2 regions of the Azospirillum sp. TSH20 genome follow, and region 2 is predicted to be linked to the other one. Evidence: riboswitches for the same ligand, from Rfam matches in the RefSeq annotation. Region 2 holds a riboswitch; the other holds the start of a gene.
The links. A riboswitch is a leader RNA that binds a small molecule or an ion and turns the genes downstream of it on or off. The one in region 2 is predicted to bind thiamine pyrophosphate.
Positions count from the first base shown of each region.

Region 1: another riboswitch for thiamine pyrophosphate. It lies ahead of TSH20_RS01080 (ABC transporter substrate-binding protein); the one in region 2 lies ahead of thiC (phosphomethylpyrimidine synthase ThiC).

Region 1 is NZ_LGQU01000002.1:40,730-44,955, forward strand. It holds gene TSH20_RS01070 ((2Fe-2S) ferredoxin domain-containing protein) at 139-471, shown strand; gene TSH20_RS01075 (DMT family transporter) at 595-1,509, shown strand; TPP riboswitch at 1,543-1,658, shown strand; gene TSH20_RS01080 (ABC transporter substrate-binding protein) at 1,730-2,866, shown strand; gene TSH20_RS01085 (branched-chain amino acid ABC transporter permease) at 2,871-3,743, shown strand; gene TSH20_RS01090 (ATP-binding cassette domain-containing protein) at 3,736-4,226, shown strand, end outside.
Region 2 is NZ_LGQU01000048.1:52,779-57,004, forward strand. It holds gene argB (acetylglutamate kinase) at 24-923, shown strand; gene TSH20_RS13940 (hypothetical protein) at 944-1,231, shown strand; gene TSH20_RS13945 (CorA family divalent cation transporter) at 1,287-2,273, shown strand; TPP riboswitch at 2,350-2,483, shown strand; gene thiC (phosphomethylpyrimidine synthase ThiC) at 2,603-4,226, shown strand, end outside.

The DNA.
Region 1 (4,226 bases), on a different contig from region 2:
TCTGCCGACCAAGCATTTCATCGCGCCGGAATCACTGCGGCTGCCGTGGGTTAGAAGGATTTCAAAAACTCTTGCCGCAGCGCAGCAATCTGGCATGCTTCTAAACCATAGGAATTTTATGGTTATGGAGCATGCCCGATGCCGTTCGACATTCCTCAGACCTTTCGCCACCACGTCTTTTGCTGCGCCCAGCAGCGCCCGCCCGGCCATCCGCGCGGCAGCTGTGCCGCCAAGGGCGCCCACCCGCTGTGGCAGCGGCTCGACCAGAAAATCCAGGCGAAGGGTCTGGCCGATGTCGGCATGGCGATAACGGGCTGCCTCGGCTTCTGCTCCGCCGGGCCGCTGATGGTGGTCTATCCGGAGGGCATCTGGTACCGGCCGGAAACGGTGGAGGACATCGACGAGATCGTCGAGTCGCATCTGGTGAGCGATGCACCGGTGGAGCGGCTGGTGATGGTGCTGACAAGGTGAGGCATCGCCAGCCATCACTTCCAAAACCCCACGCCTACCAGACCTGCGGTTGCGGCATTGGGACGCAGAAGCGTTTGCCCATAATGTGGGCAACCTCCGCCATTGCCCTTCCGAACCAACTCCATGACCGACGCCGAGACCGCCGACCTGCTGCCAGCCGAGGCCGATTCGGTCCCCTATGCCGTCGGCTGCTTCCTGGGTGCGATCCTGCTGTTCGCGGCGATGGACACGCTCATCAAGTTCCTGACCGCCGATTACCCGGTGCCGCAGCTGATGTTCGTGCGCTCGCTGGTCGCCTTCCTGCTGGTGGGCGGCTACACGCTGTGGCGCGGCGGCGGAATCGCGGCGATGCGGACGCGACGGCCCTGGGGACATGTCTGGCGGGCCTTCGCCGGGCTGATCTCGATGGGATGCTTCTTCTATGCGTTCCGCGAACTGCCGCTGGCCGACGTCTATGTGCTGAGCTTCGCCGGTCCGCTGTTCATCACCGCATTGTCTGCCCCGCTGCTGGGGGAGCCCGTTGGCTGGCGCCGTTGGGCGGCGGTGGTGATCGGGTTCGGCGGCGTCGTGGTGATGGCGCAGCCGTCGGCCGGGGCGCCGCTGGTGCCGGTGCTGGTCGGGCTTTGCGCCGCGCTGTTCTATGCGCTGGCGGCGCTGGCCGTGCGCGGCCTGTCGCGGACGGAGACCAGCGCGTCCATCGTGCTCTATCTGCTGCTGACGACGACGGTGGTCAGTGGGGCGCTGGCGGTGCCGGTGTGGACGGCGCCGACCGGTTTCGCGCTGGGGCTGATGGCGCTGGTCGGCGCGATCGGCGCCGGCGCGCAGGTGCTGCTGACCCAGGCCTTCCGTCGCGCGCCGCCGGCGGTGGTGGCGCCCTTCGAATATACCGGCATGGTCTGGGCCAGCCTGTTCGGCTGGCTGGTGTTTGGCGATTTGCCGACCGCGCCGGTGATCGCCGGCGCCATGGTCATCATCGGCAGCGGGCTCTACATCCTGCATCGTGAAACGCTGGTGGCGCGTCGCCGGCTGGGTTCTTGACAGGATGGGGCCGGCGGCGACACTCTCGCCGCCTGTTCACGGCTGGGGTGCCCCTGCCTTTCGCCGGATCGGCGGATGCGGGGGCTGAGACAACACCCATCGAACCTGATCCGGGTCATGCCGGCGAAGGGAGCCGACCGGAACCCGACGGATCAGCCGCAAACGCCCCGTCCCCTCCGCGTCGCTCCGGTTGCCGGCGCGAGTTGAGGAGTTTTCGGTCATGCGGCGCGCACTTCCCCTTCTGATCGGCCTGCTGGCGGCCACCTCCTGCCTGTCTCCGGCGGCGCGGGCCGACGACACGCTGTCCTTCCCGGTGCTGGTTCCGCTGACCGGATTCCTGTCGCTGGAGGGCACCAGCCAGCGGAACGGCGCGGTCCTGGCGCTGAAGCAGACGCCGGCCGGCGTCGCCATCGTGTCGGAAGTCGTCGACACCGGCACGTCGCCCGAGGCGGCGGTGACGGCGCTGGAGCGGGCGGCCGGCAGTGGAACCGTCGGGGCGGTCGCCGCCAGCATGCTCGGCACCCAGATGCTGGCGATGCTGCCGCTGGCGCAGGAGTTGAAGCTGCCGCTGGTCACCGTGTCGGGCACCGCGTCGATCACCGAGCAGGGCAACCCCTGGGTCTTCCGCTTCTTCCCCGGCGACGCCGTGACCAAGTCCGCCCACGCCCGCTATGTGGTGGAGGAATTGGGCAAGCGGCAGCCGGCGATCATCTACCAGACCACCGCCTATGGGCAGAGCGGCAAGACCCATCTCGACGCCGCCTTCAAGGCGCTGGGCGTGACCCCGGTGTTCGAGGAGGGGGTGGACCCGGCGGCCAAGGACCTGCTGCCGGTGCTGACCAAGGCGTTGGCCGCCAAGCCGGACGTGCTGGTGCTGCATCTGCATTCCGGCCCGACGGCGCTGCTGCTGCGGCAGGCGGCATCCAGCGGCGTGACCCTGCCGATCGTCGCCGGTTCCGCCATGCATCAGCCGAGCACCGCGGCCCTGCTGGAACCGGCGGAGTTGAAGGGCGTCTGCGCCGAAACCGCGGCCTCGCCGATTTCCGGCGATACGCCGGAGGTCAAGGCCTTCACCGACGCCTACCGGACCGCCTTCGGCAAGGAGCCGGACGCCTTCGCGCTCGGCCAGTATGACGGCATGACGATGGTGCTGGAGGCGGTGAAGGCCGGCGCCCGGACGCCGGACGCGATCCGAAAAGCATTGTCGGCGGAGACCTTCAAGGGACTCGCCATGACCTACAAGTCCGACGGCAAGGGCAACATGGCCCATTCCGCCGTCATCGTCTGCTATGACGGGACCAGCCGCGTGCCGAAGCTGGTGAAGCGGTACGACGACCCGACGCTCGCGGCGAAGTGAGCGGATGGCGGCGTTTCAACTGCTGGTCAACGGGGTGGCGCTGGGGGCGGCTTACGCCCTGGTGGCGCTTGGCTTCGTGCTGGTGCTGAACGCCACCTCGGCGGTGAATTTCGCCCAGGGCGACCTCGTGATGGCCGGCGGGCTGCTGGCGGTGGCGCTGGCGCCGCTGATCCCGTTGCCGGGCATCGTCCTGCTGCCGGTGGTGCTGGTGCTGATGGCGGCGCTGGGTCTGCTGCTGGCCCTGGCCGCCTATCTGCCGCTGCGCCGCCGGCCGCCGGTTTCGGTCTTCATCAGCACCATCGCGGTCGGCATCATCCTGCAGAACGGGGCCGCCATCCTGTTTGGGCCGGAGCCGCGCGCCGCACCGCCGCTGTTCGGGGACGAAACGCTGCACATCGCCGGGCTGGCGGTGCCGGAGCAGTCGCTCGCCATCGTCGCGGTGGCGGCCCTGCTGATCGGGGTGCAGCAATGGGTTTTTGCCCGCACGCAGTTGGGCCGCCGGCTGCGGGCGACGGCGCAGGATCCGGAGATGGCGCGCGCCTGCGGAGTGCCGGTCACCGCCATGATCCTGGTGACCTTCGCCATCGGCGCGGCCTGCGCCGGGGCGGCGGGGCTGCTGCTGGCCAACCGATATTTCGTCACGCCGACCTCGGGTGGAGATCTGATCCTGAAGGCCTACATTGCGGTGACGGTGGGGGGCTGGGGGTCCGTTCCGGGGGCGGTGGTGGGAGCGCTGCTGATCGCGCTGTTCGAGGTGGGGGTGTCGTCGGTGCTGTCCTACCCGGTGGCGCTGGGGGCCTTGTACCTGACGCTGCTGGCGATTCTGGTGCTGCGGCCACAAGGGCTGTTCGGCGAAGCGGTGCGCCGCCGTGGTTGAGCGTCGGTCGGTCGTCATTCTCACCGCCGGCGCCCTCGCCCTGCTGGTTTACGCGCTGGCCTTTGCCTCGCCTTATGGCCTGCGCGTCCTGACCGTCGCAGGTGTGTATGCGCTGGCGACCTTCGGCTTCCAGATCGTCTTCGGCCTGGGTGGTGCGCTGTCGCTGGCGCAAGGCGCCTTCTTCGGCGTCGGCGCCTATGTGACCGGCATCCTCGGCAGCCGCTACGGCCTCGGCTTCGAGGCGACCTTTCCGCTGTCGATGCTGGTTCCGCTGCTGCTGGCGCTGCCGGTCGGGCTGGCGGTGCTGCGGCTGGAATCGCATTACTTCGCCCTGGCGACGCTGGGGATCGCGCAGGTGCTCCATCTGCTGGCGGTGAATCTGCCGGAACTGACCGGCGGCTCCAACGGGCTCGCCGGGGTGCCGGCGGTGGTGCTGTTCGGCTGGGCGGTGCCGCGCGGGCTGCCGATGGCCGGGTTGGTCTG
Region 2 (4,226 bases):
ATCCCGACAAAGGGCATCCTCCCGTGCAGACTCCCACCCGTGACGAGTGGCTCGCCAAGGCCCGTACCCTGTCCGAAGCGCTGCCCTACATGCGCCGTTATGCCGGGAGCACCTTCGTCATCAAGTACGGCGGCCACGCCATGGGCGACGCCGGTCTGGCGGAGCTGTTCGCGCGCGATATCGTGCTGCTGAAGCAGGTCGGCATCAACCCGGTGGTCGTCCACGGCGGTGGGCCGCAGATCGGCCAGATGCTGGAGCGGCTGAAGATCAAGTCCAGCTTCATCGACGGCCTGCGCGTCACCGACAAGGAGACGGTCGAGGTGGTCGAGATGGTGCTGGCCGGCTCCATCAACAAGCAGATCGTCGCCGCCATCAACAGCGCCGGCGGCCGCGCCGTCGGCCTGTCGGGCAAGGACAGCAACCTGATCACCGCCCGCCGGCTGGAGCGCGTGCAACGCGATCCCGACAGCAACATCGAACGGGTGCTGGACCTGGGATTCGTCGGTGAACCCTACAAGGTGAACCCGGAGATTCTGCAGGCCCTCGCCAAGTCGGACATCATCCCGGTGATCGCGCCGGTCGGCTTCGACGTGAACGGCGACACCTACAACATCAACGCCGACACGGCGGCCGGTGCGGTCGCGGCGGCGGTGAAGGCGGCGCGCTTCTTCCTGCTGACCGACGTCGCCGGCGTGCTCGACAAGGAAAAGAAGCTGATCGAGAAGATGTCGCTGGCGGATGCCCACAAGGCCATCGCCGACGGCACCGCCTCGGGCGGCATGATCCCGAAGATCGAGACCTGCATCGGCGCGGTGGAGCAGGGCGTCGACGCCGCTGTTATCCTGGATGGCCGCGTGCCGCATGCGCTGCTGCTCGAGATCTTCACCGAGGGCGGCGCCGGCACCCTGATCGGCAAGGCCTGACGCCGGAATAAGGGGGACTGATGTCCGACCTGCGCAAGGATTTGCTCCGCCAGATGAAGGCCATCCGCGAGAAGATGGACCCGAAGCTGGTGGAGCGCGCCAAGCTGGCGGCGTTGGGCAAGGTTCCCTACGACAGCGACGCGGCGAAGGAGGCGGTCGGCCATTTCCTGGACGCCAAGCGGGACGGCGGCGCCTTCCGGCGCAAGCTGGAACAGGCATTGAAGGCCGAGGGTGCGGCGCTGGACCTCGACAATGGGGAGAAGGTGCCGCCACCCGTTAAGCCGCGACGCGGCGGTCGGCTGACGTAAATTGCCCTCTCCCGGGGCGGGAGAGGGGCGGATTACCGACGCAAGGAGCACAGCCTTGCTGCATGTCTTCGTCAATGACGGCGGTCTGCTGCGTTGGGTCAGGGAGGCTGCCGCGGAGGAGGCGGCGCCATTGCCCGACTCCGCCGTGTGGCTCGACCTCATCAATCCGACGTCCGAAGAGTTGGCGCGGGCGGAGGCGCTGATCGGAACGGGCCTGCCCACCCGCGAGCAGATGGCGGAGATCGAGGAGTCGAGCCGTCTCCGCGTGACCGGCGGCGCCTTGACCATGACCGTCACCGCGCTGGTCTGGGCCGACACCGACGAGCCGCGCATCGCCACCGTCAGCTTTGTGCTGGCCGGGCGGCGGCTGGTGACCATCCACGACATCGATCCGCAGGCGCTGCTGGCCTTTCGCCGCCGCGCCACCCATGGCGAGATCTCGGCCGCCCGTGGCGAATTGGTTCTGGCGGCGCTGGTGGATGGGATGATCGACCGCACCTCCGTCGTGCTGCGGCGGACCGGGGTGGAGTTGGATGCGCTGAACCGCCGCTATTTCCGCGGGCGCAAGCTGCGCTCCCGCGGCGAGACGCTGGACGATGCCCAGACGCTGAAGCGCATCGGCCATGCCGGCCATCTGATCGGCAAGGCGCGGGTCAGTCTGGCCAGCCTTACCCGCATGACCGACTTTCTGGCGCGCGGCGACGGCTGGCATTCGGGCAAGGCGACGCGGCGCTGGGCCAAGACCACCCTGCAGGACCTGCGCGGGCTCGACCAGTATGCCCGTTTCCTGGCCGGCAAGGTCGCGCTGGCGCTGGATACAGCGTTGGGACAGATCAATGTCGAGCAGAACGAGATCGTCAAGATCGTGTCGGTGCTGACCGTCCTGCTCTATCCGCCGACCCTGGTCGCCAGCATCGGCGGCATGAACTTCACCGACATGCCCGGCAGCCATTCGCCCTTCGGCTATGCCAGCGCCTTGGGGCTGATGCTGCTGTCGGCCTTGCTGCCGATGGTCTATGTGCGGTCGAAGCGCTGGATGTAGCGCATTTCCACAATATGGCAGACGGATCGTCCGCGGCGCTTTCCTTTTGACAGGCGCGTCCGTCGTCGGCAGGATGGGCGCATTCCAGGGGGGTCCCGACAGGGGGCTGAGATACCAACGGCCGGACGGCGCCAAGCGTCGCCGGCAGCGTGGTGACCCTTCGAACCTGATCCGGGTCATACCGGCGAAGGGAGGGACCTCGTGACGGGCCGACCACGCCCCCGTCCGGCCGCATCGCCCCCGCTATGCCGGGGAACGGCCTGCACGAAGATACCGCACCTCCGTCCGCAGTCCCGGGTTTGTCCGCCCAACTCCGACGGAGAAACCCAATGCCTAAGGACTTCAACGAGAACGCCATCCGCATCTCGACCGGCCCGCTGCCGTCGTCGCGGAAAATACATGTGTCCGGCACGCGCTTTCCCGACCTGCGCGTCGCCCTGCGCGAGATCGCGCTGTCGGGCGGCGAGCCGCCCCTGACCGTTTATGACGCCTCCGGCCCTTACACCGACGAGTCGGTTGCCATCGACGTGCGGGCCGGGTTGGCCAAGCACCGCCGCGACTGGATCCTGGCGCGTGGCGACGTTGAGACCACCGACAGCGGCGTGCTGCGCGCCAAGGGCGGCGGGGCAGTGACCCAGATGGCCTACGCCCGCGCCGGCATCGTCACCGCGGAGATGGAATACATCGCCGTCCGCGAGAATCTGGGCCGCGCCGCAGCGCTGGAGGCCGCCAGTGGATCGGGGCGCGACGGCGAGGATTTTGGTGCCGAGATCCCTGACTTCATCACCCCGGAATTCGTCCGGGACGAGGTGGCGCGCGGGCGGGCGATCATCCCGTCCAACGTCAACCACCCCGAGTCGGAGCCGATGATCATCGGCCGCAACTTCCTGACCAAAATCAACGCCAACATCGGCAATTCCGCCGTGACCTCCTCGATCGAGGAGGAGGTTGAGAAGATGGTCTGGTCGATCCGCTGGGGCGCCGACACCGTGATGGACCTGTCCACCGGCGCCGACATCCACCAGACCCGTGAGTGGATCCTGCGCAACTCCCCGGTCCCCATCGGCACCGTGCCGATCTATCAGGCGCTGGAGAAGGTGAATGGCAAGGCCGAGAATCTGACCTGGGAGCTGTTCCGCGACACGCTGATCGAACAGGCGGAGCAGGGCGTCGATTACTTCACCATCCATGCCGGCCTGCGGCTGGCCCACATCCCGCTGACCGCGAAGCGGGTGACCGGCATCGTCTCGCGCGGCGGCTCGATCATCGCCAAATGGTGCCTGGCGCATCACCGCGAGAATTTCCTCTACGACCATTTCGCCGACATTGTCGAAATCTGCCGCGCCTATGACGTGGCGCTGTCGATGGGTGACGGCCTGCGGCCGGGCAGTCAGGCCGACGCCAACGATGCCGCCCAGTTCGCCGAGCTGGAAACCCTGGGCGAGCTGACCAAGATCGCCTGGGCGCGCGACGTGCAGGTGATGATCGAGGGGCCGGGCCATGTGCCGATGCACAAGATCAAGCACAATGTGGAGAAGCAACTGGCACTGTGCGGCGAGGCGCCCTTCTACACGCTCGGGCCGTTGGTGACCGACATCGCGCCGGGCTACGACCACATCACCAGCGCCATCGGTGCGGCGATGATTGGCTGGTTCGGCACGGCGATGCTCTGCTACGTCACGCCGAAGGAGCATCTGGGCCTGCCCGACCGCGACGACGTGAAGGCCGGCGTCATCGCCTACAAGATCGCCGCCCATGCCGCCGACCTCGCCAAGGGCCACCCGGCGGCGCGGCTGCGCGACGACGCCATGTCGCGTGCCCGCTTCTCCTTCCGCTGGCGTGACCAGTTCGCCCTGTCGCTCGATCCCGACACGGCGATGGCCTACCACGACGAGACCCTGCCGGCGGAGGGCGCCAAGACCGCGCATTTCTGTTCGATGTGCGGACCGAAAT